DNA from 2 places in the Methylophaga sp. UBA2496 genome. Region 1 is predicted to be linked to the other one. Evidence: riboswitches for the same ligand, from Rfam matches in the RefSeq annotation. Region 1 holds a riboswitch; the other holds the start of a gene.
What was found. Region 1 has a riboswitch for cobalamin ahead of B2W60_RS00025 (hypothetical protein). Riboswitches for the same ligand answer to the same signal wherever they lie in the genome.
Positions count from the first base shown of each region.

Region 2: another riboswitch for cobalamin. It lies ahead of B2W60_RS09420 (cobaltochelatase subunit CobN); the one in region 1 lies ahead of B2W60_RS00025 (hypothetical protein).

Region 1 is NZ_DDOK01000001.1:4,616-21,390, forward strand. Features, by position in the region: gene B2W60_RS00015 (O-succinylhomoserine sulfhydrylase) at 1-547, opposite strand, end outside; gene B2W60_RS00020 (TonB-dependent receptor domain-containing protein) at 730-2,559, opposite strand; cobalamin riboswitch at 2,621-2,815, opposite strand; cobalamin riboswitch at 2,895-3,097, shown strand; gene B2W60_RS00025 (hypothetical protein) at 3,153-3,728, shown strand; gene B2W60_RS00030 (cobyrinate a,c-diamide synthase) at 3,728-5,020, shown strand; gene bluB (5,6-dimethylbenzimidazole synthase) at 5,017-5,679, shown strand; gene cbiB (adenosylcobinamide-phosphate synthase CbiB) at 5,676-6,584, shown strand; gene cobD (threonine-phosphate decarboxylase CobD) at 6,577-7,566, shown strand; gene B2W60_RS00050 (cobyric acid synthase) at 7,521-9,029, shown strand; gene cobU (bifunctional adenosylcobinamide kinase/adenosylcobinamide-phosphate guanylyltransferase) at 9,022-9,540, shown strand; gene cobT (nicotinate-nucleotide--dimethylbenzimidazole phosphoribosyltransferase) at 9,541-10,599, shown strand; gene B2W60_RS00065 (adenosylcobinamide-GDP ribazoletransferase) at 10,599-11,321, shown strand; gene cobO (cob(I)yrinic acid a,c-diamide adenosyltransferase) at 11,329-11,937, shown strand; gene clpA (ATP-dependent Clp protease ATP-binding subunit ClpA) at 12,300-14,549, opposite strand; gene clpS (ATP-dependent Clp protease adapter ClpS) at 14,582-14,908, opposite strand; gene grxD (Grx4 family monothiol glutaredoxin) at 14,917-15,228, opposite strand; gene serB (phosphoserine phosphatase SerB) at 15,302-16,132, opposite strand; gene ppa (inorganic diphosphatase) at 16,224-16,751, opposite strand.
Region 2 is NZ_DDOK01000005.1:480,720-497,494, reverse strand. Features, by position in the region: gene B2W60_RS09445 (assimilatory sulfite reductase (NADPH) flavoprotein subunit) at 1-932, shown strand, start outside; gene B2W60_RS09440 (NADPH-dependent assimilatory sulfite reductase hemoprotein subunit) at 932-2,632, shown strand; gene ettA (energy-dependent translational throttle protein EttA) at 2,781-4,439, opposite strand; gene B2W60_RS09430 (DUF2149 domain-containing protein) at 4,560-4,859, opposite strand; gene B2W60_RS09425 (MotA/TolQ/ExbB proton channel family protein) at 4,852-5,298, opposite strand; gene B2W60_RS09420 (cobaltochelatase subunit CobN) at 5,298-9,686, opposite strand; cobalamin riboswitch at 9,784-10,097, opposite strand; gene B2W60_RS09415 (LemA family protein) at 10,324-10,902, shown strand; gene B2W60_RS09410 (M48 family metalloprotease) at 10,905-11,936, shown strand; gene B2W60_RS09405 (alpha/beta fold hydrolase) at 11,949-12,887, shown strand; gene B2W60_RS09400 (calcium/sodium antiporter) at 12,899-13,954, opposite strand; gene secD (protein translocase subunit SecD) at 14,502-16,775, opposite strand, start outside.

The DNA.
Region 1 (16,775 bases):
CAATTAACAGGCAATCATGCTGTTTTGCCAAAGCGGATAACGCCGCTAAATCAGCAATTTCATTGAGTGGATTGGATGGCGTTTCCAGAAACAGCGCCTTGGTATTGGGTTTAATTGCCGCTTCCCAGGCCGCCAAATCGGTTAACGGCACATAATCCGTCTGCAAACCGAACTTGCTGAGATATTTATCAAACAATACCCGGGTAGTACCAAATACACTGCGTGAAGAGACAATATGATCCCCTGCAGCACATAATCCCATAAAGGTTGCGAGAATAGCCGACATGCCTGAAGCTGTTGCCACACAGGCTTCACCTTGTTCCAGCGAGGCAAGACGTTGCTCAAAGGTGCGTACGGTTGGATTGGTAAAGCGTGCATAGATATTGCCGGGTTCATCACCGCCAAATCGTGCTGCCGCTTGTTCAGCACTGTCAAACACAAAACTTGAAGTGGGGAAAATTGGTTCGGAATGTTCGCCCTCAGGAGTTCTTACATGTCCTGTACGAATTGCACGGGTGGCAAAACCCTGGTCTTTGAGATCTGTCATGATAACTCTGAATATCGCTGGAAAATCCTGCCATTCTAAAAGATAAGCCTTATAGCTGACCAGCTTTATCCTTACTGAATGATCCGGCGAACATGCGAGGAAGATAAAATTAATGATTTGCCGTTAAAAGCTAAAAATCATGCTCAGTCGATAATGACTGAGCATGAAATAAGCTACCTATTTTAAGGCTGATAATGTAAAGACAGCATATAGGTACGATCCAAGGTATTGAAGTTATTGACTGTCTGATATTCCTTATCAAACACATTCATTGCATTTAGCTTAACCGACCAGTCATTATCAATCTGATAAGCCACTCGAAAGTCCACCAGACCATAACCACTTAAACGCGTGTTGTTAGCGGCATCGTCATAACGATAGTCACTCACTTTCCAGCTGCCGCCAATTGACCAGTCGCCAAACTGACGATCAACATGCAGATTCGCCAGGCGCTGTGCTCTGCGTGGTAGCTTATTACGTGTTTCCTCATCTTCGGGTTTAAGCACAGTCGCATTGAACTGTACCTGCCAATTCAGCAGCGTTGTAGCCAAATCGAATTCAAGACCTTTGATTTTGGCTTCAGCCACATTTTCAGTGGTGGGAAATTGATATACCAACAAATCACGTATTTTGTTCTGAAAAGCATGGACTCCCCAGGTACCCCAATCAGCGTTACCTAACAAACCAACACCATAGTTTTTCGATTTTTCGGCTTCCAAATCGGGATTGCCAACAAAAAACCCAACATCTGGATAATAAAGTTCATTAAATGTTGGGGCTTTGAATGCCGTTCCAACATTCGCCGTAAGCTGAAGTGCCTGTGTTAACTGATAGCCCCACTCTGCCGTGCCGGTCGTTTCTTCCCCATAGGCTTCGTTATCATCATGTCGAGAACTTAATAACCAGCTGTGATTTCCTGCCTGCCCTTGCCAACTGATAAAAAACGCCTTGTTATCGCGTGAAGTTTCATCGTAATCAATCGTGCCCTCAATTCGGTCATGATCATAGTCAAGACCTACATTAAGTCGTTGATTTTTTGTCAGCATAAAAGTATTGACCAGACTGATAAACCGATGACGGGTATTGAAAGTGCCATCCGGAATGCCATCTTTATAATTATCCGATTCGTCCCTTGATTCAGATAAATTGAGTGACATTAACCAATAATCAGTGAACTGATAACGTGTGTTTACGCCCATAACCTGTTGAATATTATCAGCATAAAAATCTTCTGTAACAGAAAAACTATCATAATGATTTCGGGATTGAGCGCGTAAAAAATTCGCTCCAACACTCCAGTCCTTATTGATATCGTGATCAACTTTTGCTGAAACACTATTATTCCGATAACCATCATGATCCGGATTATCTTCTTCTCGGGCATTAATTCCATTGGTGGATTGATGCGTGAAATTTGCATGATAACGCGTTGTTTCATTACCACCACTGACACCACCACTGGCCTGTTTGGTATTATGGCTGCCAATTCCAACCGAAGCATAGGGTGTCGGGTCTTGTTTTTTACCTTGCCGGGTAAATATCTGAATGACACCACCAATCGCTTCAGAACCATACAAACCAGACCTTGGTCCACGTACGATTTCAATACGCTCAATCTGATTTATCGGAAAGTCCTGGATGGCAGCACCGCCTGATGTAGCAGAATGCCATTTAACCCCATCAACTAAAAACAAAACGTGATCTGAATTTGTTCCTCTCAAATAGACACTACTGTTTTTCCCTAAGCCACCACTATTTGAAATATCCATACTTGGAAACCGTGATAATAAGCTAGGCAAATCATTGATTTGCAAACGTTCAATATCAGCACGCGTGATAACGCTATTGGGTGCCAGCGCATTTTCGGTAGGCATCCGGTTGGCGGTAATGGTTATTGCATCAAGGGATTCCTGTTCGGCCAGAGCCGTAACAGAGAAGGTGGAAGTAGCCAGTGCCGCCAAAGTCAGTCGGGCACAGACACGCAAAGGCATGGCCTTTGTTAAAGGTTTCATATTGTCTCCTGGGGATACGCTCACCCGCGATCCGGATTAATAAAGTCACACAACACACGTTGGTTGTGATGAACTTCAGGCCGGTCTCCGGACTCACGTTGTGGCTTGCGCCAGTACACCCGCCTTCCCACGATTAATCGCAGTGGCTGATTGGATGCATTTTCAACGTTTACCGTTGCGGGGGCAGTGTTGGTTTTTCACCAACTTCCCGTTTAACTCTGATGGATATCAAAGCACCTGAAGAGGGGCGCATCTTAGATCTCCCCCGCCATATCGTCAAATGCGATAACGTAGAAAGTCTATTTCCAAATTGACAATATGGACTGCTAATCCTTATTCTGTCGGCTGTTTCAGGTGTCGCGAAAGCGATGAAACGGGAAGTTGGTGCATTTTCATCTGAAGATAAAGCCGACACTGCCCCCGCAACGGTAAATAAGTTCAGGTTGAACGTTACGCCACTGTATTTTTACGGGAAGGTGTTCAACTGGTGATGGCACCACTTATGAGTCCGGAGACCGGCCTGAAATATCCTGGTCTGTTGACCGAAAATGCTATTAACCAAGTTGTGCGGGTGAGCACATCGGAGAACCTCAATGTCGTTATTATCTCAACGTCAGCAACTGATCGTGGCTGCACTTCTGGCTTTATTAATGGTGATGACTCGCGGTCATCATTTTGCCGATATCAATGTTTTACACAGCGCTTCCTGGGCCGTATTTATGCTCGCCGGGTTTTATCTGGCTTCCAAATTGTGGTTTCCAGTGTTTTTAGGCATGGCTGTCGTGTTGGATTTGATGTCGGTTTACATCGGTGGTGCCAGTAATTTTTGTGTTTCACCAGCGTATGGATTTTTATTACCCGCTTACGGCAGTTTATGGCTGGCAGGTCGCTGGTTCCAATCCAAATACCAATTTAACTGGACCGCATTGTTTACCCTTGCATTGACACTGGTTTCGGTGACTGCAATTGCCGGCTTGTTCAGTGGCGGTGGTTTTTACTGGTTTTCAGGTCGTTATATTGATCCCACCATGGCTGAGTATATGACCCGGTTTGTGCAGTCCTATCCTGGTAACCTGAGTAAATTAAGCTTTTATATCGCTATAGCCGCGGTGATTCATATCAGCTTCCGTTTTGCCAATTTGAGCCAGCGCAGTAATCAGCTACGTTAATGTCAAAGCAGCCGCAAACCTGCGCTGCGCTGATTATTGCTGCCCCCGCCTCAGGTCAAGGTAAAACAACCGTTACCGCGACCTTGGCGTGGCATTATCGACGTCAGGGTAAACAGGTCCGAATTTTCAAAGTGGGTCCAGACTTTCTGGACCCAATGATCCTGTCTTTTGCCTCCGGCCATCCGGTTTATCAAGTTGATTTATGGATGGTCGGTGAAACTCACTCCAGACAACTTATCGCTGAAGCCGCCCAACAGGCGGATATCATTCTGATTGAAGGGGTGATGGGCTTGTTTGATGGCGCGCCCTCCACAGCTGATCTGGCTGCCACTTTGGGAATCCCGGTGTTAGCGGTGATTGATGCCAGTGCCATGGCACAAACATTCGCTGCGTTAGCGTTCGGCTTAGCCAAATTTCGTCAGGATGTGACGTTGACTGGCGTTCTGGCCAATCGTGTGGGCAGTGCCAGACATGCTGAAATGCTGACATCCACTTTACCAGACGATCTACCCTATCTTGCTACTATGCCTCGTCAAACTGAAAGTCTGCCCAGCCGTTATCTGGGTTTGGTTCAGGCTGATGAACTCACGGATTTGAGTGAGCGTCTGGACAAACTGGCAGATAGCATTCAGCTCAATCCCAACTTTGTTTTACCGCAAATCAAACTAGACTACGAACCTGTTGAAGCTTTACCCCCATTATTAAAAGATCTTCGCATCGGCGTGGCTAAGGATGCAGCATTTGCCTTTATTTACCGGGCGAATCTGGATTGTTTAACCGCAATGGGCGCTGAGCTGGTATTTTTCTCGCCATTAACTGACTCAACACTTCCTGAAGTGGATAGTCTTTATCTGCCCGGTGGTTATCCTGAACTGCATCTGGAAACACTCAGCCAAAATATGTCGATGCGTCAGGCGATATGTGAACATATTAATGCCAATAAACCGATTGTGGCTGAATGTGGTGGCATGCTGTATTTGTGCCGTACCTTAACCGATAAGCATGGCCAACAAGCTGAAATGTGTGGCGTGCTGGCAGCCGATGCCAAATTGCAGGCCAGACTGACAGCCTTGGCTTTACAACAAGTCACTCTTGATAATCACACCTTACGTGGGCATACCTATCACCATTCCTTGCTGGAAAACCAACTCGACGCTATTGCTTATGCTGAATCCCCTAATGACAACAAAGTCAGTGAAGCGGTATTTCAGCAACTACGCCTGACCGCCAGTTATATCCACTTTTACTTTCCGTCAGCCCCTGAACTAATCGCCCGCTGGTTTACCCCATGAGTCTGGATAAATACCGTTTTAATGACCAGGATCGTGAGGCGGTTTATCGCGCCATTGGTGAGCGTCGGGATATACGGCATTTTATTGCTGAGCCCATCGATCAGGATATTCTGCAGCGATTATTTCACGCCGCCTGGCAGGCTCCAAGCGTAGGGCTGATGCAGCCTTGGCGGATGATTCGGATTACCGATACCGACATCCGCAACGCTATCCATCAAATCGTTGAAAACGAAAGAGTTCTGACTGCCAGGGCGCTGGGTGAACGCGAAACGGAATTTCTGCAGCTGAAAGTCGAAGGCATCAAGGAGTGCGCCGAAGTGCTGGTTATTTCGTTGATGGATAAACGTGAGTCGCATATTTTTGGTCGGCGTACCCTGCCGGAAATGGATCTGGCATCGGTATCATGTGCCATTCAGAATATGTGGCTGGCTGCCCGTGCCGAAGGTTTGGGGATGGGCTGGGTATCCTTGTTTGATCCCGACCAACTCTCTGAGTTACTGGCTATTCCTGAAGGTGCCTGCCCGGTCGCCATTCTTTGTTTGGGTCATGTCGATAAGTTTTACCAACAACCCATGCTGGAACAGGAAAATTGGCGACAACGTCAACCTTTGGATGAGCTGATTTTTGAAAACTGCTGGCCAGTCAGAACCAAATCATGACGTTTATTATGATGCTGTCTGCTTTGATTCTGGACTGGTTTTTTGGTGAACCCAAATGCCTGCATCCTTTGGTGGGCTTTGGTACGCTGGCAAACAAACTGGAATCCCGTTTTAACCAGAACCACCACAGCACTTCCAGACAATTTATTCTCGGCCTGTTGGCTTTGCTGCTTTGCGTTCTGCCCTTTGCCGTTATCAGTTTTTTCATTAGCCAGTTTGCTGTCTGGGGAACGCTATTTTCTATCCTGGTATTAACTTTATGCATCGGTCACCGCAGCCTGTTTGATCACGCAAAACCTATTCTGCATGCCATGCAGCAAGGTGATATTGAACAGGCCAAAACGCTGACCAGTCGTATTGTCAGTCGTGACAAAGAACATATTGATGTCAACAAAGCCACCATTGAATCGGTACTGGAAAATGGCAATGATGCGGTTTTTGCCACCCTGTTCTGGTTTGCCATCGGCGGTGCTGCAGGTGCAGTCACTTATCGACTCGTCAATACCCTGGATGCCATGTGGGGCTACAGAACGACGCGCTATCTCTATTTCGGTAAAGCGGCAGCACGACTTGATGATGTTTTAAATTATATTCCCGCCAGACTTACCGCGTTGAGCTATGCCTTGCTTGGCAATAGCCGCAAAGCCTTTATTTGTTGGCGGCAGCAGGCATCCAAATGGGATAGTCCAAATGCCGGTCCGGTAATGGCCAGCGGCGCAGGCGCTTTGGATATTCAACTCGGCGGAGCTGCCTGCTACCACGGCGAGTGGCATCAACGCCCCCATCTGGGGACATCAAATCCGGCTGAAGCAAAGGATATTCAACGTGCACTTTGTCTGGTGTTTTTCAGCGTGGGGTTATGGCTGATGGTGACAGGTATTATCGTAGGAATTCACCATGCTTAATCATGGCGGCCGCATTCAGGCTAATTCAAAACAATATGGCATTCCGGTCAATGATTGGCTGGATCTTTCGACCGGCATTAATCCTCATGGCTGGCCGGTTCCTGAATTTATTCCAACAACACTCTGGCAACGACTGCCCGAAGCTGAAGATGACCTGATTGAAAAAGCCAAAGCCTATTATCAATGTGAACATATTTTGCCAATGGCTGGCTCTCAGTCTGCCATACAGTTACTTCCCCGGATGCGGCCCGCTTGTCGGGTTGCCATATTGTCCCCGGCTTATCAAGAATATCGCTATTGCTGGCAACAGGCTGGCCATGCAGTATCTGAGTTGGAGAGCTTTGAACTGGATCAGCTGATTGATCACTTTGATGTAGTCATTGTGGTTCATCCCAATAATCCCACAGGTGAAACCTTCAGCTCAGACTGTTTATTAAATTGGTATCAGCGTTTGCAGAAACGTGGTGGCTGGCTGATAGTTGATGAAGCATTTATCGATATTGCGCCCGCGCATAGTCTGGCTTCGCTTCCAGTGATGAATGGCCTGATTATCTTGCGTTCACTTGGCAAGTTTTTTGGCCTGGCGGGCCTCAGAGTCGGCTTTGTGATCACCCATCCAGTCGTGCTCAATCAACTTACAGAAAAGTCCGGTCCCTGGCCTATTGCCTCAGTTTCACGATGGATAGCCAGCCAGGCACTGGCCGATACCGATTGGCAAAAACAATCACGTCAATATCTGCCACAATATGCTCAGCGCCTGTTTGATTTGCTTACTGAATATGATCTTAAGCCAACAGGTGGTTGCGGATTGTTTCAATGGATAAAAACTGACAAGGCCTCACATATTCATCAGCAGTTGGCTCAACAAGGGATTTTATGCAGATTATTTGATGCACCCGCCGCTTTACGCTTTGGTTTGCCCGCTTCGGAACATGAATGGTTACGACTGGAAACCGCCTTGCAAAAAGTCGTGCCGTCATGATGCGCAAAACGCTTATGGTTCAGGGAACGACCTCTGATGCGGGTAAAAGTACCTTGGTTACCGCCCTGTGTCGCTGGCTGGTGAATCAAGGTTATTCTGTCGCGCCATTTAAGCCCCAGAATATGGCTTTAAATAGTGCTGTGACCGCTGAAGGTGGTGAAGTCGGGCGAGCTCAGGCGGTTCAAGCACAAGCCTGTAATCTGCCGCCACATACGGATATGAATCCGGTTTTATTGAAACCAAACAGTGACACGGGGGCTCAGGTCATTATTCATGGCAAAGCCATTGCCAATATGGATGCGCGGTTTTACCACGACTATAAACAAACTGCGATGGCGGCAGTACTTGAGTCTCATCAACGGCTGATTAATCAATATGATGTGGTAATGGTAGAAGGTGCCGGCTCACCAGCAGAGATCAATTTGCGTGATCGGGATATTGCCAATATGGGTTTTGCCGAAGCGGTGGATTGTCCGGTGATATTAGTCGCCGATATCGATCGGGGCGGCGTATTTGCCCATTTGGTAGGCACGTTAGATCTGCTCTCTTCTACTGAACAACAACGGGTCAAAGGCTTTGTGATTAATCGTTTTCGCGGCGATATCAGCTTGTTGCAGTCTGGTCTCGACTGGCTGGAACAACGCACCGGCAAACCCGTTTTAGGAGTGTTGCCCTATCTGCATGGCCTGCATCTGGAAGCCGAAGATGCCATTAATACTTCGCAGGTAGCAAAAGCTAAAAATGTGCTAAACGTTATTGTGCCTGTACTTCCCCGCATCAGTAACCATACTGATCTGGATCCGTTACGACTTCACCCACAGGTAAATTTGCAGTTTATTGGCCCGGATTCCCCCATTCCACCGGCTGATCTGATTATTCTGCCGGGCAGCAAACATGTCAGTGCTGATCTGCAATGGTTGGAACAGCAAGGTTGGCCCCAAGCGATTGATAAACATCTGCGGTATGGCGGCAAGGTGCTCGGTATCTGTGGTGGCTTTCAAATGCTGGGGCAACAAATTGATGATCCACACGGTGTTGAAAGCACGGTCGGGACATCTAAAAAAGGCCTGGGTTTATTGGATATGATCACCACTCTGCATGCTGAAAAACAACTTAGGCAAAGTCAGGGGCAGTTACTGTTAAATGCTGTTCCCATCACTGGCTATGAAATCCATGCTGGTATCAGTGAAGGCAAAGCTTTGATGCGTCCCCTGTTACAGCTATCAAACGGCCCTGATGGGGCAATCAGCGAAGATCAACAGATTATCGGCACCTATCTGCACGGCTTGTTTGAACAGCCAAAAAGCTGCGATGCCTTGCTGCAATGGGCCGGACTGAATAATGTCAGCAGCCCTGATTATCATACTTTGCGTGAAACAGATATTGAACGACTGGCCGAGATGATAGAACAGCATATGGATACCACAGAACTACTGACGATTTTAAAGGCAGAAAATGGCTAAAACCCTGATCCTAGGCGGTGTAAAATCCGGTAAAAGCCGACTGGCCGAACAACGCGCTACCAACAGCGAATTGCCCGTTTTATATGTTGCCACGGCTCGTGCTGATGACAATGAAATGCAGCAACGTATCGTATTGCATCAACAGCAGCGTCCTGCTCACTGGACCACGATTGAAGTACCTTTGCATCTGGCCGCTGCTTTGCAACAACAGGACGCTGCCAATATATGCATTTTGGTGGATTGCCTGACGTTATGGCTGACTAATCTGTTATTGGCTGATGACGAAAAATTCATTCGCGATGAAATCCAGCAATTACTGGATACCTTGCCAACATTACAAGCTGAAATCATTCTGGTCAGCAATGAAACCAGTATGGGCATCGTGCCAATGGGCGAGCTGACCCGGCGTTTCTGTGATGAAGCCGGCCGGTTACATCAGCAGCTTGCTGTAATGGTGGATAATGTCATCCTGACTGTGGCGGGACTGCCGCATGCATTAAAAGGAAACTGAATGATCGATTTCAACCACTGGTTAACGTTGCCAGTCAAAGCCCTTGATACTGACTCTGCTGATCAAGCGCTGGTTCGACAAAGCCAGCTGACTAAACCTGCAGGATCATTAGGCCAGCTTGAACGGCTGGCTGTACAACTTGCTGCAATGCAAGGTGGTTCGCCGCAAGCGGAGCATGTGCACATCACCGTCTATGCTGCCGATCACGGTGTCATGGCAGAGAATATTTCAGCCTACCCGCAATCAGTTACCGCTTCGATGATACGTAATTTCGCTTCAGGTGGCGCCGCTATCAGCGTCCTTGCGAAACACCTGCACGCCTCGCTGGATGTGATCAATGTTGGCACTGTCACAGAATTGGAAGAAATCAAAGGCGTACAGGATCAACGCATCGCCAATGGCACGGCCAATTTTCATCAGCAAGCTGCCATGACTGAAGCCGAATGCCAACAAGCCATGTTGATTGGTCAGCATAACGTGGAATGTTGTCAGCAAAACGGTACCCGGATTTATATTGCCGGCGATATGGGCATTGGCAACACGACAGCAGCCAGTGCCATGGCCTGTGCCTTACTGAATCTTCCCGCAAGCCAACTGGCAGGGCCAGGCACGGGGCTCAACGCAGAAGGCATCTCACATAAAGCCACTATCATTGAAGAATCCCTGGTTTTGCATAAAAACCATCTGGATTCGCCGCTCGCTGTATTGCGCTATTTAGGCGGCTTTGAAATTGCCGCGATGGTAGGAAGTTATCTGCAATGTGCAAAATCCGGTCTTCCTGTAATCATCGATGGTTTTATCAGCAGTGTTGCCGCTTTATGTGCAGAACAGATATGTCCGGAGAGTCGTCACTGGTTTCTGTTCAGTCACCATAGCGCCGAACCAGGGCATGGTGCCATCTTACAGGCGATAGATGCTCAGCCTTTAGTCAACTTTAATATGCGTCTGGGGGAAGCCAGCGGCGCAGCTGTAGCCATTCCTTTATTAAGAATGGCCTGTGCCCTCCACAATCAAATGGCGACTTTTGAAGAGGCGGCGATTGCCGGGGCCATTAGCTGATGCGATCTTTTCTGATAGCGCTGCAGTTTTTAACGATCCTGCCCATCAAATTGCAGGGTGAATTTGCTGAACAGGATATTGGCCGCTCCTTATTGTTTTATCCATTGGTTGGCTTGCTAATCGGTATTGTTTTAAGCCTTTTAGGCTGGAGTCTGGCCTCTCAAATACCAATGGTCTCTGCTATTTTGGTGTTAGCTGTCTGGGTAACTTTTACTGGTGCATTACATCTGGATGGATTAGCTGACAGTGCTGATGCCTGGTTGGGTGGTATTGGCGATAAGGCCAGAACCCTCAGCATTATGAAAGACCCTGCAGCCGGTCCTGTTGCGGTGGTGACAATCGTATTAGTGCTGTTGATTAAATTTGTCATGCTGACTGTTTTACTCGCCGAACAGAACTGGTGGGCATTAATCTGGTCTGTGATACTGGCCCGCACCGCTTTACCGTTATTGTTTTTAACCACGGACTATGTGCGTCCTCACGGTTTGGGCAGTATTCTCAAACAACAGCAATCAGCACTGCACACACGCCGATTAATACTTGCCGTGGCTGTAGTAGCTTTGTTCAGTATCGGCCTGTTTGCCCTGTTGTTTGGCTTAATCGTTTTTTTATTGCTGCGCTATTTGATGGAACGGCGATTAAATGGCTTCACTGGTGATACGGCGGGTGCCATGGTGGAACTGCTTGAAGCGGCATTACTGATATTTTTTGTTTTATTTTAGGAAAATTATGACTGATTCTGAGAAAAACCAACGCCATAAAGCTCGCATGCAACGTCACAAAGAAGTGGTCGATCAGAAGATCCAGAAAGCCACCAGGGATAAAGGACTATTGCTGTGTATAACTGGTAATGGCAAAGGCAAAAGCTCGTCGGGTTTTGGCATGATTGCGCGTGCATTGGGTCATGATATGAAAGTTGGGATTGTGCAATTTATTAAGGGGGCGATGAGTACTGGCGAAGAAGCCTTTTATCGTCGTTTTCCTGAACAGGTCAGTTATCACGTTGTCGGTGATGGGTTTACTTGGGATACCCAGAATCTGGAACAGGATAAAGCTTCTGCCGAAGCAGGTTGGGATATTGTTAAAACCCTGTTACAAGACGACAGCATTCATGTGATTCTGCTGGATGAACTGAATATTGTCCTGAAAATGAAATATCTGGATGCTGACAAAGTGCTGGCCGATATTGCGGCACGTCCAGTTATGCAACATGTGATTATTACCGGTCGCGGCGCACCGGATAGCGTGATTGAAGCAGCTGATACTGTCAGCCGGATTGACGATGTCAAACATGCATTTCGTGATGGGGTTCGGGCACAAAAAGGCATAGAACTCTAAAGAATTTACGCTGGTTTTGGCGTGGATTTTGCTGTGTCATCAAACGGTAAAGTTACTCACAATTTCTGTGGATAACTCTGTGTTTAACTTTGGAGTTAGTTGCTAAGCTGTTCATATTTAAGCACTCTGCTCAAAATGGTCAAAAAACCACCAACACTATTTATTCATTATTTTTCAATAACTTACGAATAGGTCCTGCTTAATCAGTGAGTTAGCGACATCTGTTATAAAAGATATGAAGAAATTGTGAAACAGGTGAATAACTTGCCGGTATTAAATCATAACGTTATCGTGATGATGGTAATTTACGGACATAAAAAAGCCCGGTAGTTAATTACTCTACCGGGCTTTCATTTATTGACTCAGACTGATTCGGTTTCTTTGACGATATCCAAAACCAGTTCATCGTTTTTCAGGATAACCCGAACATGACCACCATCACTGAGCTGACCAAATAACAGTTCATCCGCCAGCGGCCGTTTGATTTTTTCCTGTACCAGCCGCGCCATGGGTCTGGCCCCCATTTGCACATCATAGCCATGCTCTGCCAGCCATTCCCGTGCATCATTTTCAATTTCAATAGTGACGTTTTTGTCCTGCAACAACATTTCCAATTCAAGCACCGCTTTGTCCGCAACACGCAGAATCGCTTCTTTACTCAGAGGTTGGAATTGAATGATGCCATCCAGACGATTACGGAATTCCGGTGAGAAAGCACGTTTCAATGCTTCAGCGCCATCCATATGGTGTTCCTGCTTGGTAAAGCCAATGGAACTGCGGCCCATTTCCTGTGCGCCGGCATTACTGGTCATCACAAGCACCACATGGCGGAAATCAGCCTTGCGGCCATTATTATCGGTTAACGTACCATGGTCCATGACTTGCAATAACAGATTGAACACATCCGGATGGGCTTTTTCAATTTCATCAAGCAATAACACCGCATGAGGCTGCTTGATAATCGCATCAGTCAATAGCCCCCCCTGATCAAACCCGACATAGCCGGGAGGCGCACCAATCAGACGTGACACCGTATGCGGCTCCATATACTCGGACATATCAAAACGAATCAGTTCAACGCCTAAGATACGTGCTAACTGGCGGGTGACTTCTGTTTTACCCACCCCTGTCGGTCCGGCAAACAGGAATGCACCTGTCGGCTTTTCGGGATGTCCCAAACCAGAACGAGCCATTTTAATCGCCGAGCTTAATGCAGAAATTGCATCATCCTGACCGAAAATAACGTGTTTCAGATTTGGCTCAAGATTACGCAGATTGTCTTTATCGGCATTGCTGACTGTTTTAGCCGGAATACGGGCAATCTTGGCAACGATCTGCTGCACATCGGGCACACCAATCATTTTTTTACGTTTTGATTTTGGCAAAATACGTTGTGCTGCACCGACTTCATCCAGTACATCAATCGCTTTGTCAGGCAGATAACGATCATTAATATGACGCGCAGCAAGTTCTGCAGCCTGTTCAATGGCCGCATTGGAATAACGCACATTATGATGCAGCTCTAATCCTGGCTTGAGGCCTTTAAGAATTTCAATGGTTTCAGCCACAGATGGCTCAGGCACATCAATTTTTTGAAAACGACGCGCCAAAGCACGGTCATGTTCAAAGATATTGCGATATTCCTGATAAGTGGTCGAGCCAATACACTTTAATTCCCCGTTAGCCAGTAATGGTTTAAGCAAGTTGGCTGCATCCATCGCACTGTTACCGGCACTTCCTGCACCGATCATGGTGTGAATTTCGTCAATGAACAAAATGGCATGATCCTGCTGTTTAATTTCGCGCAGCAGAGCCTTCAATCGTTTTTCAAAATCTCCACGGTATTTAGTACCAGCGACCAACGCGCCCATGTCCAGTGAATAAACCACGGCCTGTTCAAGCACTTCCGGCACTTCACCATCAACAATACGCTTGGCAAGACCTTCCGCCAGTGCAGTTTTGCCCACCCCGGCTTCACCGACAAACAATGGATTGTTTTTACGACGGCGGCAAAGGACCTGCAAAGTCCGTTCAATCTCATGGGCACGGCCAATAAGCGGATCGATTCGACCCAGTTTTGCTTCAGCATTCAGATTAGTCGCATATAGAGCCAAGGGGCTTTTACTTTCAGAATTGCCGTCTTCAACTTCAATCTTTTCGCTTTTGGTTTCTTCGGCCAGGTTTTCAATACCACCATGACTGATGGCATTCACCACATCCAGCCGACTGACATCCTGCTTCTGCAATAAATAAACAGCTTGAGATTGCTGTTCTGAGAAAATGGACACTAAAACGTTAGCACCAGTGACCTCTTCACCACCGGAAGACTGTACATGCATCACAGCACGTTGCAGAATCCGCTGGAAAGCCAAGGTTGGCTGAGTTTCACGCTCGCTGTCTTCGGCCAAAGTAGGCAAGTTATCGGCAAGAAAATCGGTCAGATCCTGACGCAAAGCATTGATATCCACCTCACAGGCTTTAAGTACCGCCAGCGCCTGTCCGTTCTCCAGCAGGGCCAGTAATAAATGTTCAACCGTGAGAAATTCATGGGATCTTTGTCGAGCATAGTTGAATGCCTGACTTAGCGTGTGTTCAAGTTCTTTACTCAGCATATTGCTATCCGCCTGTTGTCATTGCAGCCATCTCAATCCTGTTCCATGGTGCACTGTAGAGGATGCCCATGTCTTTGGGCATAACTGTTTACCTGTTCCACTTTGGCTTCGGCAATCTCAAATGTAAAGATCCCGCACAAAGCCTGCCCTTCTGTGTGCACTTGTAACATGGTACGTGTGGCTCTTTCACGCCCCATATCAAATAAGGTTTCCAAAACCTCCACCACAAAGTCCATCGGTGTGTAATCATCATTCATCATGATCACCCGATATTTGGGTGGTTGTTTTAAATCAGGTTTAGATGGCGCAACCGCAAAACCGTTCTCGGCCTGCCAATCTTGATCACGTTTTTCTGCCATAGCAAAAATCAACTCGCTGCATCAACCATCTGTTTGAGTTCACCGCTCTCATACAGTTCCATAATAATGTCACATCCACCTACTAATTCACCGTTGATATAGAGTTGTGGGAAGGTTGGCCAGTCAGCATAGCGATGAAGATTTTCGCGTACTTCCGGGTCAGCCAGTACATTTACATAAGCAAATTCTGAGCCACAGGCAGTCAGCGCTTGTGATGAACGACTGGAAAATCCACATTGCGGAAACTCAGGCGTACCTTTCATAAACAGAATCACAGAATTTGATTCAATTGCCTGTTTAATGCGCTCCATAATATCCATCGATGTTACCTCTTTGTTTAGTTAGTTGTAGCAGATGGGGGCACCTGCTGTTAATTCAAGATTACGCCTTTGATTAAGATCGTTGCAATAGTCCCAACACACCATCGAGACCACAAAAATTAAATGTAGTATCGGCAACTTCCTGTACTTTGGGTTTAGCATGATAAGCCACACTCATACCGGCTTCAGCCATCATCAAAAGATCATTTGCACCATCGCCAATAGCAATGGACTGACTATTTTCTATACCCAGGTCAGCGCAGCATTTTATTAAAAAGTCAGCTTTGGCCTGTGCCCCACAAATGGCTCCTTTAACTTCTCCAGTCAGCAAACCATTTGCTTCCGCCAGCACGTTGGCCTGAGTAAAATCCAGATTCAAACGCTTTTTCAGCTTATCAGTAAAAAACGTAAAACCACCGGAAACCAGCGCTGTTTTCATACCAGCCTGTTGCACCGTTTTTAACATCAACTCTGCACCAGGATTGAGCATCAAACGTTCGTTATAGACCCGATCCAACATATCGACGGGCAATCCTTTTAATAAAGCTACCCGTTTTTTTAATGATGTTTCAAAATCAATCTCGCCGCGCATTGCCGCTTCGGTTATTGCCGCCACTTGCGGTTTAAGGTCCATAAAATCGGCAATTTCATCAATACATTCGATATTGATCAAAGTGGAGTCCATATCCATCACAATCAACCGGCAATCATCTGCCACAAAGTTGGCGGGTAAGACATTAATGTCTACTGGAAACTGTTGCCGCAACATGGTTAAGTCAGCATGCTGAGTATTTTCAATTAATGCATAGCGATTTTGCCAACGGCAGTTTCCAGCCAGTTTTTCGGCAATGTCATTGGCCAGTTCATGCGTTAATTGTGGTCCCTGAACAATAATCTGTGTCATGTTTTTATCCAGTCATAAAAGACAAACGGCGAACTGACTTATGTCAGCTCGCCGTATGCAAAGACAGTCGTGTTTACTAATTCAATGATAGTTATTTCACTTCATTCTGATAACGCGCAACACTATCAACAATTTCCTGTTTGGCGGCATCAATTCCCGCCCAACCTTCGATTTTGACCCATTTGTTTTTTTCCAAATCTTTGTAATGTTCAAAGAAATGCGCAATCTGGTTTAGCAAAAATTCTGGCACGTCATTAATATCTTTGACATGGTCATACATTTTGTCGTGAGGAACTGCGACGACTTTGGCATCTTCGCCTTTTTCATCTGTCATTTTCAGCATGCCGACTGGACGGCAAGCAACGACACAACCGTTAATTAAAGGAAATGGCGTTATCACCAGGACATCAACAGGATCACCATCATCCGATAAAGTATTTGGCACATAGCCATAATTTGCCGGGTAAAACATGGCGGTATTCATAAAACGATCGACAAACAGCGCACCGGTTGCTTTATCAACTTCATATTTGACCGGATTAGCATTAGCAGGAATTTCGATGATGACATTGATATCTTCAGGCAGGTTGCTGCCTGGGCCGACACGGTCAAGATTCATAAAGCGATTGCTCCAATATAAGAT
Region 2 (16,775 bases), on a different contig from region 1:
TTGATGCGCTGGAATTTGATGCTGACAGTCCAGTAGAACTTGATGAACAAACAGAAACCTTAACCAATGCATTGATGCATCATCGTGAAATTACTGTTTTAACCCGGCCATTAGTTGAAAAATGGGCTGAACTGGCCCAGTCCGATGAACTTACTAAACTGATGGAAAACAAAGCCGCCGTCACTGAATGGATCCGTGGCCGTGATGTGTTGGATTTGGTACAAAGCTACCCATTAGCTGACATAGATGCCAATGGCTTTATTAAATTGCTGCGTAAACTGCCGCCAAGATTATATTCGATTGCCTCCAGTCAGGCTGCAGTTGATGAAGAGGTGCATATCACCGTGGCAACGGTTCGTTTTAACGCCCATAACCGTGAGCGGGGCGGGGTAGCCTCAAGCTGGTTAGCTGATCGCTTAGCCGAAGATGCCACTATTCCGGTGTATATCGATGGTAACAAAAACTTCAAATTGCCTGCCGATGATGATGCACCGATAATTATGATTGGCCCAGGTACCGGTGTGGCGCCGTTCAGAAGTTTTATGCAGGAACGTGAAGAGCGGGGCGCTCGTGGAGCTAACTGGCTGTTCTTTGGCGATCAGCATTTCCTGACTGATTTTCTGTATCAGACGGAATGGCTGGCCTGGCGCAAATCCGGGTTGTTAACCCATCTGGACGTCGCATTCTCGCGTGACCAAACCGAGAAAATCTATGTGCAGCACCGACTTCGTGAAAAATCCATCGAAATCTGGAACTGGCTAAAGGAAGGGGCATACATATATGTCTGTGGTGATGCCGATAATATGGCGCCGGATGTCAATGAAGCCCTGATTGATATTATCAGTCAGCAGGGTAATAAAAGCCGTGATGATGCTACTGAATTCCTGCGTCAATTGACGCGTGACAAACGTTACCAACGTGATGTGTACTGATGAATACTAAATTACCTGAAGCAGAACAACTGAAACTCGACAGTCGCTACCTGCGCGGCACTATTGCCGAAGGGCTGGAAGATGCTGTTACCGGTGCGATTTCAGAAGATGACAACAAATTAACCAAATTCCATGGCAGTTATATGCAGGATCATCGGGATTTGCGTGATGAGCGCCGTCGTCAAAAACTCGAACCACTCTATTCGTTTATGGTTCGGCTGCGTATTGCCGGGGGTGTTGTCACTCCGCAGCAATGGCTGGGTTTGGATGCGATTGCCGATGATTGCTCCAATGGCACTTTGCGGATCACTACCCGGCAGACCTTTCAGTATCATGAAGTATTGAAAAAAGATCTGCGTTCCTTGATGCAACAGGTCAACGCCGTGGGCTTGGATACTAAAGGTGCTTGCGGTGATGTGAATCGCAATGTGGTGACCAACGTCAATCCACATCAATCTTCAGTGCATGCGGAAGTGCATCAGATTTCCCAGGCCATCAGCGATCATTTGTGCTGGCAATCCGGTGCCTATGCCGAAATCTGGCTGGGCGAACAATGTGTTTATCAACCGGGAAAATCTGAAGAACCGTTCTATGGTGATCGTTATTTACCGCGTAAATTTAAAATTGGTATCGCCATTCCACCGGAAAACGACAGTGATGTATTGGCCAACGATATTGCGTTAATTGCCATTATTGAAAACGATGAATTAATCGGATTCAACGTCGCTGTTGGTGGCGGTATGGGAATGACTTATGGTGAAACAGCAACCTTTCCACGCTTAGCCACCATGGCCGGTTTTGTCCCTAAAGATAATATCGTCAAAGCCTGCGAAACCATTGCCGCCATTCAACGTGATTATGGTGATCGCAGTGTCAGGGCACATGCTCGTTTTAAATACACCATTGATGATCATGGTATTGAGTGGTTTAACGATAAATTCACCGAATACCAGGGTGAAGCGATGACGCATGCCAGACCGTTTGAATTAGTGCGTAATGGTGATCGGTTTGGCTGGATTCAGGGTGAAGATGGTCAATGGCATCTGACTTTATACATATATAGCGGCCGTGTTGCCGATACGGATACACTGTTGTTACGTACGGCGTTAAGGGAAATTGCCAAGGTGCACACTGGCGAATTTCGCATGACCTGTAATCAAAACCTGATTATTGCCAATATCAGTCCAGCACAAAAACCTGTGATAGAAGCATTGGTTGAGCAATATCAACTGGATATCGGTGATCGTCGTCCGGCATTACGTCTAAATGCAATGGCCTGTGTGGCGTTGCCCACCTGTGGTCTCGCCATGGCTGAATCCGAACGCTATTTACCGACTTTTCTGAGTAAGCTGGAACAGATAATGAGTGATGTGGGTCTGCCGGATGAGCTGATTAATATTCGTATTACAGGTTGTCCCAATGGCTGCGCCAGACCTTACTTGGGTGAAATTGCGTTAACCGGTAAAGCCGTGGGGCGCTATAACCTGAATCTGGGCGCGGATTTCAGCGGGCAGCGATTGAATCGCTTGTATCTGGAAAATGTGGATGAAAAAACTATTCTGGCAACATTGAAACCGATGATCGAACAGTTTGCTGCTGAACGTCAGCAAGATGAGCATTTTGGCGACTTTCTGATCCGTGTCGGTATTCTCGGCACCGAACGGACACCAGAAATGATGCATAAGCCTTTGGTTGATTGAAATCTAACCACAGAGACACAGAGTACACAGAGAAATTAAATAAGTTTTTTTTATGGGTAGGTCGGGTTAGCGTAGCGTAACCCGACAAAATCCGTTTTAAACCTCTGTGCACTCTGTGTCTCTGTGGTTAATCATTCAAAACCTAACTTTAATTCATTCGGCGGTATTTGATACGTTCCGGCTGATGATCTTTACCAAAGCGCTTGAAGTAATCTTCAGCATATTCGCTATAGTTACCTTCAAAAAACACCACGCTGGAATCACCTTCATAGGCAATCATATGTGAACAAACACGATCCAGAAACCAGCGATCATGCGAAATAACTACCGCAGAACCCGGGAAGGAGAGAATGGCTTCTTCCAAAGCGCGTAACGTTTCGATGTCCAAATCATTGGTCGGTTCATCAAGCAATAACACGTTGCCACCTTCTTTAAGCAGTTTGGCCATATGCAAACGATTACGCTCACCGCCGGATAAATCCTTAACGAACTTCTGCTGATCAGAACCCTTAAAGTTAAAGCGTCCACAATACGCACGAGAAGGGGTTTGATAATTTCCGACAGTAATCATATCGGCACCATCAGCAATTTCTTCAAATACTGTTTTTGTGCCATCCAGTTCACGTGCCTGATTTACGTAGGCCAACTGCACTGTGCTACCAATTTCAATTTCACCTGAATCGGGTTTTTCCTCGCCGGTAATCATTCGGAACAAGGTGGATTTACCTGCACCATTCGGCCCGATAATGCCAACAATCGCACCGGGTGGAATGGTTATATTAAGGTTTTCAAACAGCAGTTTATCGCCATACGACTTGGTGACGTTACGCAGTTCAATGACCTTGTCGCCTAAACGTGGGCCAGGTGGAATATAGATTTCCTGAGTTTCATTACGTTTCTGGAATTCACGCGAATTCATTTCTTCAAACTGTTTCAAACGGGCTTTGGATTTTGCCTGACGCCCTTTGGCCCCCTGACGGACCCATTCAAGTTCAGCTTGAATGGCTTTATTATGCGAGGCTTCCTGCTTGGCTTCCTGCGCCAGACGTTGATCTTTTTGTTCCAGCCAGGAAGAGTAGTTGCCTTCATAAGGAATGCCACGACCCCGATCCAGTTCCAGAATCCAGCCAGCGGCGTTGTCGAGGAAATAACGATCATGGGTAATCGCGACAACGGTACCCGGATATTCCTGCAGGAAACGCTCAATCCAGGCAATGGACTCGGCATCCAGATGGTTAGTAGGTTCGTCCAGCAATAACATATCGGGGTTATCAAGCAATAAACGGCATAACGCAACACGGCGACGTTCACCACCCGATAAGACACCCACTTTGGCATCCCATGGCGGTAAACGTAGTGCATCGGCTGCACGCTCCAACGCATTGTCCAGATTGTGTCCATCTTTGGCGGTAATCAGGTTTTCCAGTTCACCCTGTTTTTTGGCCAGTTCATCAAAGTCCGCATCCGGCTCAGCGTATGCCGCATAAATTGCATCCAGTTCATCCAAAGCGGCTTTGACATCGGAGACCGATTCTTCAACGATTTCGCGAACCGTTTTGCTGTCATCCAGTTCCGGTTCCTGAGGCAGATACCCCACCTTCATATTAGGCATCGGCCGAGCCTCACCGATATAGTCGTTATCGACCCCTGCCATAATGCGAAGCAGGGTGGATTTACCTGAGCCATTCAAACCTAACACACCGATTTTGGCGCCAGGAAAGAAGGATAGGGAAATATCTTTTAAAATTTCGCGCTTGGGCGGCACAATTTTGCCCACGCGGTTCATGCTGTATACGTATTGAGCCATTTTAAAATCCAATAAAAACAGGAGTTCAGTAGAAGCGGTGATTCTACCTGAAATTGCTTTTGGATTGGCGGGCGGAACGAAAAACTTTTACTTATTTCGGCTTATCATCAGACCTGAAAATTACTCGCCGATTAAAATCAGTTTCCCAGTTTGTGGATCACGATAAACCTGACCTACAGCTTCGTAGCCACTGCCATCCTGCATTTGTTGCTGCATATTTTCTGGCATTGTTGGCAGTTCTTTGCCCAGGGTAATTTCCTGAGGCTGTACGTCGAAATGGTCCTGTAGATCGGTGCTGAAAGCAACCAATGCAGCGATTAATCCACAAGCAAATACCAGGACAATATCAATCAAATTGGCCAATGGACCCAATGGATCTTCATCGGTATCCAGAAAGGCACTGCGCCGCCATTTATCCATTTTGCTGTTCCAGCTGCGTGAGTGCTGCATCGTACCAACGACGACGCATACGGCCAATGACAAAGCCAATCATGCCAGCCAATAACCCAATAACCGTGGTATCAAACGCAACTGTCATCGCCGTAGTCAAGATTTTTAGTTGTCCCTCGCCTAATGCCGCGAGTCCCGGACCCAAGGGAATCAAGGTGCCCATTAAGCCGAGCATTGGTGCCAGTCTGGTAATAAAATCGGCCCGTTCAATCCGGCGTTTGCCCAAAGCCATCAATGAATGACTGTCTGCCTGACGAGATAAGCGGGCAATTCCCCAAAAACGCTCGCCAATGGCAATACCGGTTTCATATACAGCCAGCCCGACAAAAAACAATAACGCCCAGACCACCGGGGTTAATAATAGTCCGGTCAGTTGGTGCATCAATTCCAGTGAAAAATGGGGATACATTACAAAGCTCCTTTCCGACCGCGCCATAATCCTGCGGCAACGATTACTGATAATGCCAGCAACGTCCATAACCAAAGCAGATTTTTATCGTTAGAGTTGGATTCATCAGCTTGATTAACTTCATCGCTTTGCTGGCTAGCATCCTGATTTAACTGCAATTCCTGGATATGCGTCGGTGATGTTTTAGACTCTGAACTTTGCATTCGACTACGCACTAACACCGCTTCCAATGCTTCAGCTGTATCCGCATCAAGTTGTGATTTCACAAAATCATACATCGGATGATTGGCATGGGTATGACCACTGCCGGGAATGCCTTTTTCAAGAATATTGGCAGCAAATTGCTCAGCCAGTTGTCGTTTTGTCGCCATATCGGCATCCCAAAAGCCTTTATCAATCGCCACCAGCATGACTGCCAGAATATTAGTTTGAACATGCTGTCGATGACTTTCACTGAGAAACGAATCCAGTCCCAATTGCAGACTGTCATCCACATATACGGCTTTCACTTCTTCCCAGACCTGATCGGTAATGATCTCGGGACTGGTTACCTGCCAACCCCAAAGATATTCAATAAACTCACTGCCCATGGTGCGGGCACCGGCATAACCTTCATTCATTAACGGCTTAATCCATTGTGGATTCAGATAACGGGCACGCAGCTCCCCCAGCAGGGCTTGTGGCAGATTATCGATCCGCAGATTATCGTTATTACTGTGATTAATCACCGCGCTGCCAGGTTGCTGACCACTGACTGTTTCCACCGCCAGATTAAAACCACCGAGATAATCAAATGCATCATTGTTATCCATCAGGCCATACAGGTTACTGGCACGTCCCAGGAACGTCTGTGACACACCGGCAAGTTGCTGTTTGAACAAGTCCGGTTGCGATTCACCCTGCAGACCACTGCCATAAGCATGTGCCATACGTTTGATAAATACATCCGCCAGTTCACTACGATCTTCCCAGGCAGACGAACGCTCTACCAGACGATTAATCCCAGCACCATAAGAACCCGGGGCAATACCAAATACTCGAAGGCTTGTTTCACGACCTAATTGTGCCGGATCGATATCCGGTTGTTGGGCCAGCCGTTGTCTGGCTTCATTCACCCAATTGGCGGCCACCAGATTTTTATCCAAAGCTTCATCGCCGCCTTGTTGCCATTCACCTAATGGTTCCAAAGCAGCGTTAAGGGCGACTGCCAGGGCAGGATAATCACGGATAATCAGATCACGACTGGCATCCAAGGCCAATAAGCTGGCTTTATCCAGCAATACCAGATGTTCGCCATATAAATCCCTGAATAAACCTGAGGTGGTAAACAGTACATCCAGCCGCTGTGGTTGTTCTGCCGTTAATGGAAGACGTTCCAGACCTTTAATAATGCCGCGGCTATTCCATATCGGGCGGACACCCAACATTTTCATGCCAAAGGCAATCATTGCACCTTCATCTCGAACCGAATCAGAAGCCCAGAGAATGACGCCTTGTTTATTGCGATCGCCTACTTCATGACCTTCAATATTGCCTTTTTCACCGGTCAATACCGGCGCAGCCAGTTGCTGACCGATATCAAAACCCACACGGGTAGGCAGTAAGCTGCCGTCCAAAGCATAGAAATTTCGTCCGGTGGGCAGGGCATCTGGCGTTCGAATAGGATCATTGCCTTTCCCTGGAGAGATAAAACGTCCATTCAGGCCATTCAGTAGGGCGTCAATTTCAGCGGCAGGAGACATTTGTAACCTCTGATATATCTCATCGCGTTGTTGTTCACTGGGCTCGGATTTATCCAGCATTGAATTCATCATGGTATCCAGACCTTCAGCTGACCAGTCACGACCAAATACATGCAATCCCAATGGCATAAAGGTTTCCTGAAAATGCGTCAGATAATGACCAACTTCATGCAGCAGAAAATCATCATCAATTTCGTCAAAACCGGCACCACGAACTTGCAGCTCTTCATCCATGCTGGCGATCAATTCATCACGCAGCCCCATGGTTTCGATTTGTTCACGCAGGCTGCGAATAGCCCGATCCCGTGTGGCTTTATCTGAAGCCGCTTCGGCGCTTTCAATCAACTGACGTAGTTGCAGCAAATCGTCATACAGTTCAGTGACGGCGAGCGGGGGAGTTAAATGATCGATGATAACTGCCTGCCCGCGACGTTTGGCCTGTATGCCTTCGCCAACACCATCAACTATATATGGATAAAGTCCAGGCACATCACCGGCGATAATACTAGGGTAATCATCTTCGCCCAGACCTACACTGCGTTTGGGTAAAAACTCATAGGTGGAATGTCGACCAATATGCACCATGGCATCAGCGTTAAATGTTGACTGAATATAGTGATAAAACGCCAGATATTGATGCGGCGGAGGGAAAGACATATTGGCATGCAACAGTTCTTCATGGATCTCCCAACCGCGAGGTGGTTGCGGACCGATAAATACATTGCCAAATTGCACGCCGGGTATCAGTAGTTGATTATCCCAAACCATCACTTTGCCGGGTATTTTACCCCAGCCACGAATACCTTCGATCTGCATTTCCAACAGGGCATCATGTAATGATTTGCTATGCTGCCAGTCAGGTTGTTCACCTTGAGCAGCTGCATCGATTATCTGCTGATAATCTTGTTCCAGCTGGGTTAATAAATCCAATGCACGACTGCGGCCGGGATGACGCAAACCATCCAGCGCGTGATGAATATCCGTAGAGGTCTGCTGCATAAATGCCGACAGTAACTTCAGTTGAGATTGCCGAACGGTTACATTTTCCAATGCCAGAGCCTGCTTAATAGCATCACGCATCCGCTGCTGTAATCCTGCCAAAGGACCATCAATCATTTCAGCCTGAACCGTTGCCGGTAACTGTTTGAACCAGCGTTGATAATCATCCGCTGTCATAGTGTTAGCAACCTTGGACATCGCTGATAATGCTTCAGCGTCTTCAGGTAAATTCACCCCTTGAAGTTGCAGCATATCCAGCAAAGATTCCGCATCTTTTGGCAGCTCACCTGTCTGATAACCTGCGTTTTTAAGCGCATTTAATATTTCCAATAAACTTTCCGGCACATTCAGATTATCGGCGCCGATATTGTGTCTGCCGGGAGGATGGTTGTAATAAATAATCGCAACACGTTTATCAGCATTGTCTTTTTGTTGCAGGTCCAGCCAGCGTTGCATGCGTATTGCCTGGCGGTTAATTTCGCTGGTGACAGGCAGACTTTGCGTAAGCTGTGCACCGGTTTGCTGATCAAGCTTTGCCGGCTCCGATAAGGCTAATATCTGCGGCTGACTAACCCCCTGTAACTCGGGCATGGCGATTCGGTAATGAATCGAGTCGCGTGGAACACCTTGTGCTGATAAATCATAATCAGCTTGAGTCAGCTCCGTTATACGGATACCTTTTACTACCGGCACATTCATTTCGGTAAACAGCTGTTCCACCTGTTCCCGACCATCACCACCACCAATCACAAAATCCTGAATGGAAACCAGGCCCCATGGCGTGTTTTGTAAGTGGTTGTTCATCAGATTGTGGATAGTTTTAATCGCCACAACACTGGGTTTCCCCCAGGCGGCCAAAACTGAAATGCATTGGCTGTTCAATGCCTGGCAGTATTGTTGATGCAATTTCCATTCACCGGTCAAGTCGCCAGTATCGTGATCCAGCAACCAGACAATCGGTCGGGCAACATCCAGTTGTTGCGTAATTTCAGCAGGGGACAACCATTGTGTTTTTTCGGGGGAATGCAAAGCAAAGCGCAGGGAGCCGACCAGTTGCAATTCAGCTATTCTGCTGCCATCAGACAGCAACATATCCAGCAAGTTACGGGCATTTTCGGTTGAACGGTTCACCCAGTAGGCACGAGCCTGTAGCCAGTTTTGATAGGCGGGATATTCGTCTTGTTTGTTTTGTAGCATTTCTGCCGAGCTTAATGAGATTTTATCGCTAAGTACTTGTTCAGGAATGAAATCTGTAACGGGATCACTATTTAATTGAATGAGTCGCTGGTCACTATGCAATACATAGCGTTTTTGTTTATTTTTATATTGACGACTGAGCAAACGCTCAACCGCATCCCCGAATACACCTACGATCAATAAGCTGCCGCTGTTATCAAATAATTGCTGAAGGGCATTATCATTCAGCGAGTTAAGCTGACTGACGGTGCGAATTTGTATTTTCGCATCAGCCTGCTGTTGCAATAGCTGATGCGCGCCAGCCACCAGGGTCGGAGCAGATCGGTCCGACACGATAACGGTGACACTTTGCTCTGTTGCATGCGCTGATGCAATCGCGGTGGTTACTGCAATTATGAGGAAAATAACCTGCTTCAGCAGGCTGATGGGGAATTTGAAAATAAAAGACATAAAGCATCCTGCCGAAGCAATAACAGCGATCAATTGGTCAATAGCGGGCAGGGGGCAATAAAGGTGTAATTCCGGAAACGTATAGGCACCCCGCCACGACTCCATTTAGTTTCGGGCCGGTCTCCGGACTTACAGTTTAGCCATAGGGTTTGTTTATCTTTTATCGCTGTTTTGAGAAACCCAAAACAGTGGTGGCGATGAAAGATAAACAGACCCTCAGCATCATTTCTCGTCTTCCCATACCGAAGTACAGTGACTGTCGATCTATCAAGCTGATAGTGACCAGAAAAATGACATAACTGTTTACCGTTGCGGGGGCAGTACAGGCATAACCAAACGAGTGGGTCACCTGTTTCCCGTTTAACCTTTATCACATGTTGTAATAAAGGCACCTGAAACTGCCAGCGATAATACAGACAATTGTTATTCAAGCAAACCAGGCGATATTTTTAGTAATACGAGTCAGCTTGCAAACGTTGCTTGATTGGCTTCAAAAGTAAGCCCCAAAATGCTATTGAGATAGTATTTGGCTGAACATTAATGGCCCTTAGCTTCCATAGTCAGTAAGCTGTTTCGAACTTTGGGTAACTAATTCATAATCAATCACGACATTAAGTTCACTATAAGGAGAGTCAATATGGAATGGGTATTACTAGGGATTGCCGGCTTACTGATTTTATATGTGATTATTGAATACAATAAATTGGTGCGGCATCGAAATATCTTTCAAAATGCATTCAAACAGATAGACGTCACACTTAAACAACGCCATGACATGATTCCCCAACTGGTCAGCACCGTTAAAGGCTATGCCCAGCATGAACAGGAAACCCTTAATGGGGTCATTGAAGCTCGCAATCAGGCAGAAAAAATGCGTGATCAAACTGACTCGGGCGATGCAAAGTCCATGCTGGCGCTGGGGCAGGCTGAGAGTGTTTTAGGAAAAGCAATGGGTGGCATTTTTGCGTTATCAGAAGCTTATCCAGATCTGAAAGCAGATGGTGCTTTCCGGGATCTGATGGAACAGCTGACCAGTATTGAAAATAAAGTCGCAGCCTCACGCCGCGGCTACAATAATACGGTGCTTGAATATAACAATGTTCTGGAAACTTTTCCGACCAATATTCTAGCCAATATGTTCAGCTTTACTCGCGCATCAGAGCTGGAGTTTGATGACCGTGAAGCGATTCAAGAAGCTCCCAAGGTTGAATTTTAAAAATGGCTGCAATGAGCAGCTATCAACTTGGAGCAAATGCCCGAAAACAAAGTCGGCTGATAATGACTTTGTTTATCTTTTCCGTGGCATTGATTGCCGCCGTCATTGCCGCACTGGCTTCTGTCAGGATGAGCGGCGACAGCATTAATCAGACTGAACAGATAATGGTTAACTGGCCATTATTTGGGCTGGTTGCTGCCGGCGTTGCTACGGTAATTGTTCTCACCTCTGTCTGGAAAATTGTCACCATGGGAGGTGACGGTGCGAAAGTGGCTCATGCTTTAGGTGCAACCGAGATTAATGAGATAACGGGTGACCACTTGGTTACACGCTATAGAAACATTGTTGAGGAAGTGGCGTTGGGTGCCAGCCTCCAGACACCGCAGATTTTTATCATTGAAAACGAACCCGGAATTAATGCGTTCGCGGCCGGGAGCTCCCCCGATAATGCGGCTATTGCCGTGACTCGTGGCGCATTGACGTTATTAAATCGCGATGAACTGACTGCCGTTGTTGCTCATGAGTTTGCCCATATCCGTAATCTGGATATGCGATTAAATCTGCGGGTCATTGGCCTGATTCATGGCTTAATGGCTTTGTATATTTTGGGACGTATTTTGATGCATTCCGGTGGCCGGGGCAGAAAAGGGGGAGCCCAGATAGCCTTAATAGGGATTGCTCTGATCCTGTTGGGATTATTAGGGGCTTTTATGGGAAAAATCATGCAGGCAGCAATTTCTCGTCAACGTGAATATCTTGCTGATGCTGATGCTACACGCTATACCGGGGATCCTATCGCTTTAGCCGGTGCTTTGAAAAAAATAGGCAGCCTGAGCCAAAAAGGTATTAAAGAACCCGTACATGATGAATTGGAAGAGGCAAGACATATGATGTTTTCCGAGCTTTCTAACAAAATGTCCGGATTATTATCAACGCATCCTCCATTGGTTAAACGTATTCAGGTGCTGGATCCTGCTTTTGACCCAGAAAATAATGGCTGGCCTGTAATCGAAACAACCGAACAAAATAGTTAGCGCGTAATAACCGTGCAGATCATCAAATATTTGTCACTGCTGATAATCCTGCTTTGGGTCATATTCTATGCTGTGGCCAGATGGCAGGATCCTGAAGTGCTGAACATTGAAGACGCTCGCGATCCAGCTTCGTCTGGTCAGCTTGCCAGACTCAGTGCCGGTAACACTTTTTATGAATTGCAGGGACCTGAAAACGCACCATTGGTGATCCTGGTACATGGTTTTGCTATAGGCTCACACCTGTGGGATGGCACTTTCGACAGACTGGTTGCAGATGGCTTTCGTGTATTACGCTTTGATTTATATGGGCGAGGTTTTTCAGATCGACCAGACGTTATTTACGATAAAGATCTGTTTGTGAATCAGTTGCGGGCTTTGCTACAAACATTAGCCATTACTGAACCGTTTCATTTAGTCGGTATCTCAATGGGGGCGTTGGTTGCCGCTGAGTTTGCAGCAAACGAACCATTAAAAATAACCACCCTGACACTGTTATCGCCGTTAAGCCAACGCCAGGATGTTGCTTTATTTCAACTCCCGTTATTAGCTGATCCGTTGGCTATTGTGCTGATGAGAACCCAGTTGACGAAGCATATTGAAAATATGGTTTATCTGCCAGTGGCTGAACTGGATACGATAAAAACCCGTTTTTTAGACGAAATCATGGTGAAAGACACTCGAAAAAGCCTGCTATCTACAGCACGTCATTTGTTGGCCGATAATCATCTGGACACATACCAGCAGCTAGGCCAGCAGAATATTCCGACCTTATTAATATGGGGCAAACAGGATATCGTTACCCCATATTCAGAATCAGCAAAACTGTTGGCTATCTTGCCAGGAGCAGAGATGTTATCTCTCGAGAATGTTGGTCATGCTCCACACTTGGAAGCCTCTGAGCAGGTTGACGACCGGTTACGACAGCACTTGACTCAGAAAGCTACTGACTAGTCACTTGTGCATTACTTATATCGCCGCTGTAATAAATCATTTATCAGGCACAGCAATACATAAAAACCAACTAAAGGTGCTAATCCATAGATCAGGACGGTTTGTAAATCTTGCAGATAGGGCAGGGATAAGGCTATTGCGATGGTAAACCACACATAAGCAACATATAACAGCAGGAATAAAAAGCCTTCGAAACGATTTAACGTGCTGCCGAGAAAGAACAATGGCAAACATAAAACTGCAACTGCAACCATCACCGGAAAATCGATTTGGCTTAACTGCTCGCTAGCCAGTAATGGGGTAGGTGATAGCAAACCTGACAAGCCTAATACCGCCAGAATATTAAAGATATTACTGCCGACCACATTGCCAATAGCGATATCTCGTTCACCTTTAATGGTGGCAACAATAGATGTCATCACTTCGGGTAAAGAAGTGCCAGCCGCAATAATGGTTAACCCAATGACTGCCTCACTGACACCAAATGAGGAGGCGATTGTCACGGCGCTTTGCACCAACCATCTGGCGCCCAGAACCAGTAACGCGAGGCCCACTATCAGTAGCAAAATATTTTGCCATATAGGTGCTGTTTGGCTGCTGGATGCTTGTCTGTCCTCGATACCGGTTTTTTTACCCTGATAAAACAGAAATACCGTATACAGAATGACTCCCAAAAACAGCAAACCAGCTTCCGGCTTGCCGATACTGCCGTCTTGAATCATCCATAAAGCAACAAAACTGACACCCATCATGATCGGCACATCCTGACGGATCAGCTGTTGCGAAACCATCAGCGGCATAATCAATGCAGCTAAGCCCAGAATAAACAGAATATTAAAAATATTACTGCCCACCACATTGGCAATGGCCAACTCGGCTTGTCCGGAAAATGCCGCTTTTACACTGACCGCTAACTCCGGTGCGCTGGTACCAAAAGCCACCACCGTAAGACCCACGACTAAAGCCGGAATACCAAAGCTGGTTGCTAAACGAGAAGCACCTTTAACCAGTAATTCGGCACCGACAATCAACAAAACGAATCCTGCCGCTAACATTAACAACGTCATCTTCTTTATCCTTGATTAGGGCTTGTTTATCTTTCATATCCACCGCTGCTGGAGGCTATTTTTGTGTCCGACAAGGCGGAAAGCACGACGTGTAGCCTTCCTACATAAGTGATTGACAAATGAGTCTGGAACTCATTTGAACAGCTTTGCTGGCCGCGTAGCGGTGAAATACAGGGATGTATTTCATACAACGCAGTCGGCCGCAAAAATAGTCCCAGCCCTGCGGGTTGTGACTGAAAAAGCGCCACTTATGTCCACGGATGGACTGTATGCCGGCGCGCCAGGGAGGCGTGCGCCGGTCTGCGTTGCTCGTCGCTTATTTAGAATAACTACAAAAACGCCGGGAGCGTTTTTGAGCGTATAAGCCCCAATGGGGTGAGATACATGGATGTATATCACAAAAGGCGCTCCTCGTGCCTTGATTGACGCTTTTTCAGCTCACAACAGAAGCGGAGATGAAAGATAAACAAGCCCTACTGCTTTATGGTGAAGATAATCACCATAAAGCCTTATTTATTAATCGATTACAGACACTTTTTGAACAAATCTACATGATGGCATCCAGTTTCTTTTGCATCTCTTCAGCCGAAGGCCGTAACTGTGACAGCCCTTTACGCATGCGATGCTGTCCCATCCAGAAAACGATTGGTGCCGCGATAAATACCGACGAGCTGGTGCCGATCACAATGCCAAATAACATCGGCAACGCAAAGCTGGCAACAGCACTTCCACCGGCAACCGCCATCGGTATCAATGCCAAAAATGTCGTGACAGAGGTAAATACCGTGCGGGTCAATGTTGATGTAATACTCTCATTGAGCAACTGTAACATCGGCTTATCAGGCGTGAGCCGAAGATTTTCGCGTACCCGGTCAAACACCACCACTTTGTCATTAACTGAATAACCAATCAATGCTAACAAGGCTGCTACGGCGGTCAGATTGAACTCCACTCCTGTCAGTACAAAAAAACCAATCGTTTTAGTTAAATCCAAACCAATGGTTAAGGTCGCTGCCAGGGCAAAGTGATATTCAAAGCGGATCCACAAATAGGCCAGCATTCCCAGCCCAGCAAAAACAATGGCCAGGATAGTGGCGTCACGGAAATCGCCACTGACTTTTGGCCCAACCATCTCAACCCGAGGGAAACTCGCATCTGCCGATATTTCCTGTACCGCAGATTTAATATTTTCAACGGGTTCACCGCTAGCTACCTGTTCTGCACCCTCCATTGGCAAGCGAACCAGATAATAGTCATCATCGCCAAATTCCTGAATCGATGCCTGAGCAAAACCTTTTGCCTGCAAGGCATGACGTACTTGTTCTACATCCGTATTGGGTGCCTGAACCTCCATTACAGTACCACCACTGAAGTCGATACCGTATTTCAAACCCGGCTGCATAAACAAGCCAATCGCGGCCAATGACAAAATGGCAGAAATGGCAATACCAACAAAACGGCCTCGCATAAAGTCGATTTTGCTATTACTCAGACGATCCAGAACCCTAATACCTGAGATATTCAGATAAGCCTGTTTCGGCATACGACTGACCCGCCATTCCATTAATAATCGGGTAAATGAAATGGAGGTAAACATTGATGTTAACAAACCAATGGCAATCGCCACCGCAAACCCACGTACCGGGCCACTACCAAACATAAACAACAGACTGATAGCGATTAAAGAGGTGATATTGGAGTCCAGAATCGTGCTGTAAGCGCGTCTGAAACCGGCATCCAGAGCTATAAGTGCCCGTTTACCGCGACGGGTTTCTTCACGGATCCGTTCATTGATCAAAATATTGGCATCCACCGCCATACCGATACTGAGAATAATCCCGGCAATACCCGGCAAGGTCAGCGTGGCACCTAACAGGCTCAATACACCAAAAATCAAACCGATATTAATGGTTAGACTCAAACTGGCAATGAATCCCCAGCTGCCATAAATTGCCAGCATAAATATCAGCACCAGGATGGCACCAATAATGCCGGTACTAATGCCCATAGCAATAGAATCGCTGCCTAAATCCGGCCCAACCGTACGTTCTTCGACCACATTTAACGGTGCTGGCAAGGCACCGGCACGCAGTAACAACGCCAGTTCATTGGCTTCAGCAACGGTAAACGAACCACTGATTTCGCCACGACCACCGGCAATCACACTGCGAATTACTGGTGCAGTAATGACTTTATCATCCAGAACAATTGCCAAAGAGCGGTCAATATTGTTTTTGGTCATTTCACCAAATAAACGTGCGCCTTCCTTATCCAATACAAAACTGACAACCGGTTGACCATTTTCCTGACTGAAAACCAGATTGGCATCGGTAATATGTTTGCCTTCCAGTGCTACTCGACCTTCTAATGAATAGCTTTCATCTTCATTAACACCTTGAACGCTTATCACATCAGAAGATTGAGCATTAGCCGCCCAATGAAAGGTCATTTTGGCGGTGGTACCCAGCAGAGTGCGGATAGAACCTGGATCATCAACACCAGGCAATTGCACCAGAATGCCATCACTGCCTTGTTTGGTAATGGTCGGATCCACCAGGCCGCTCTCATTAAGACGTTGTCTGACCACCTTCAAGCTGTGCTCAACGGCATCTTTAGTGAGTCTTTCACTATGCGCTTTGGTCGGAGTGATGGTGAGTTTATTTGCCTCATCATCAAGCGAGAACAAAGCCAGGCCACCTTTGGGATCTTTAATAAAGGTCCGCACAAGCTGCTTGATATCCGCTAACCGGCCAGGATCTTTAGGTGTGATGACCAGCTGGTTTTTCGATACCGAAATCGGCTGAATAAAGATGCGTTTTTC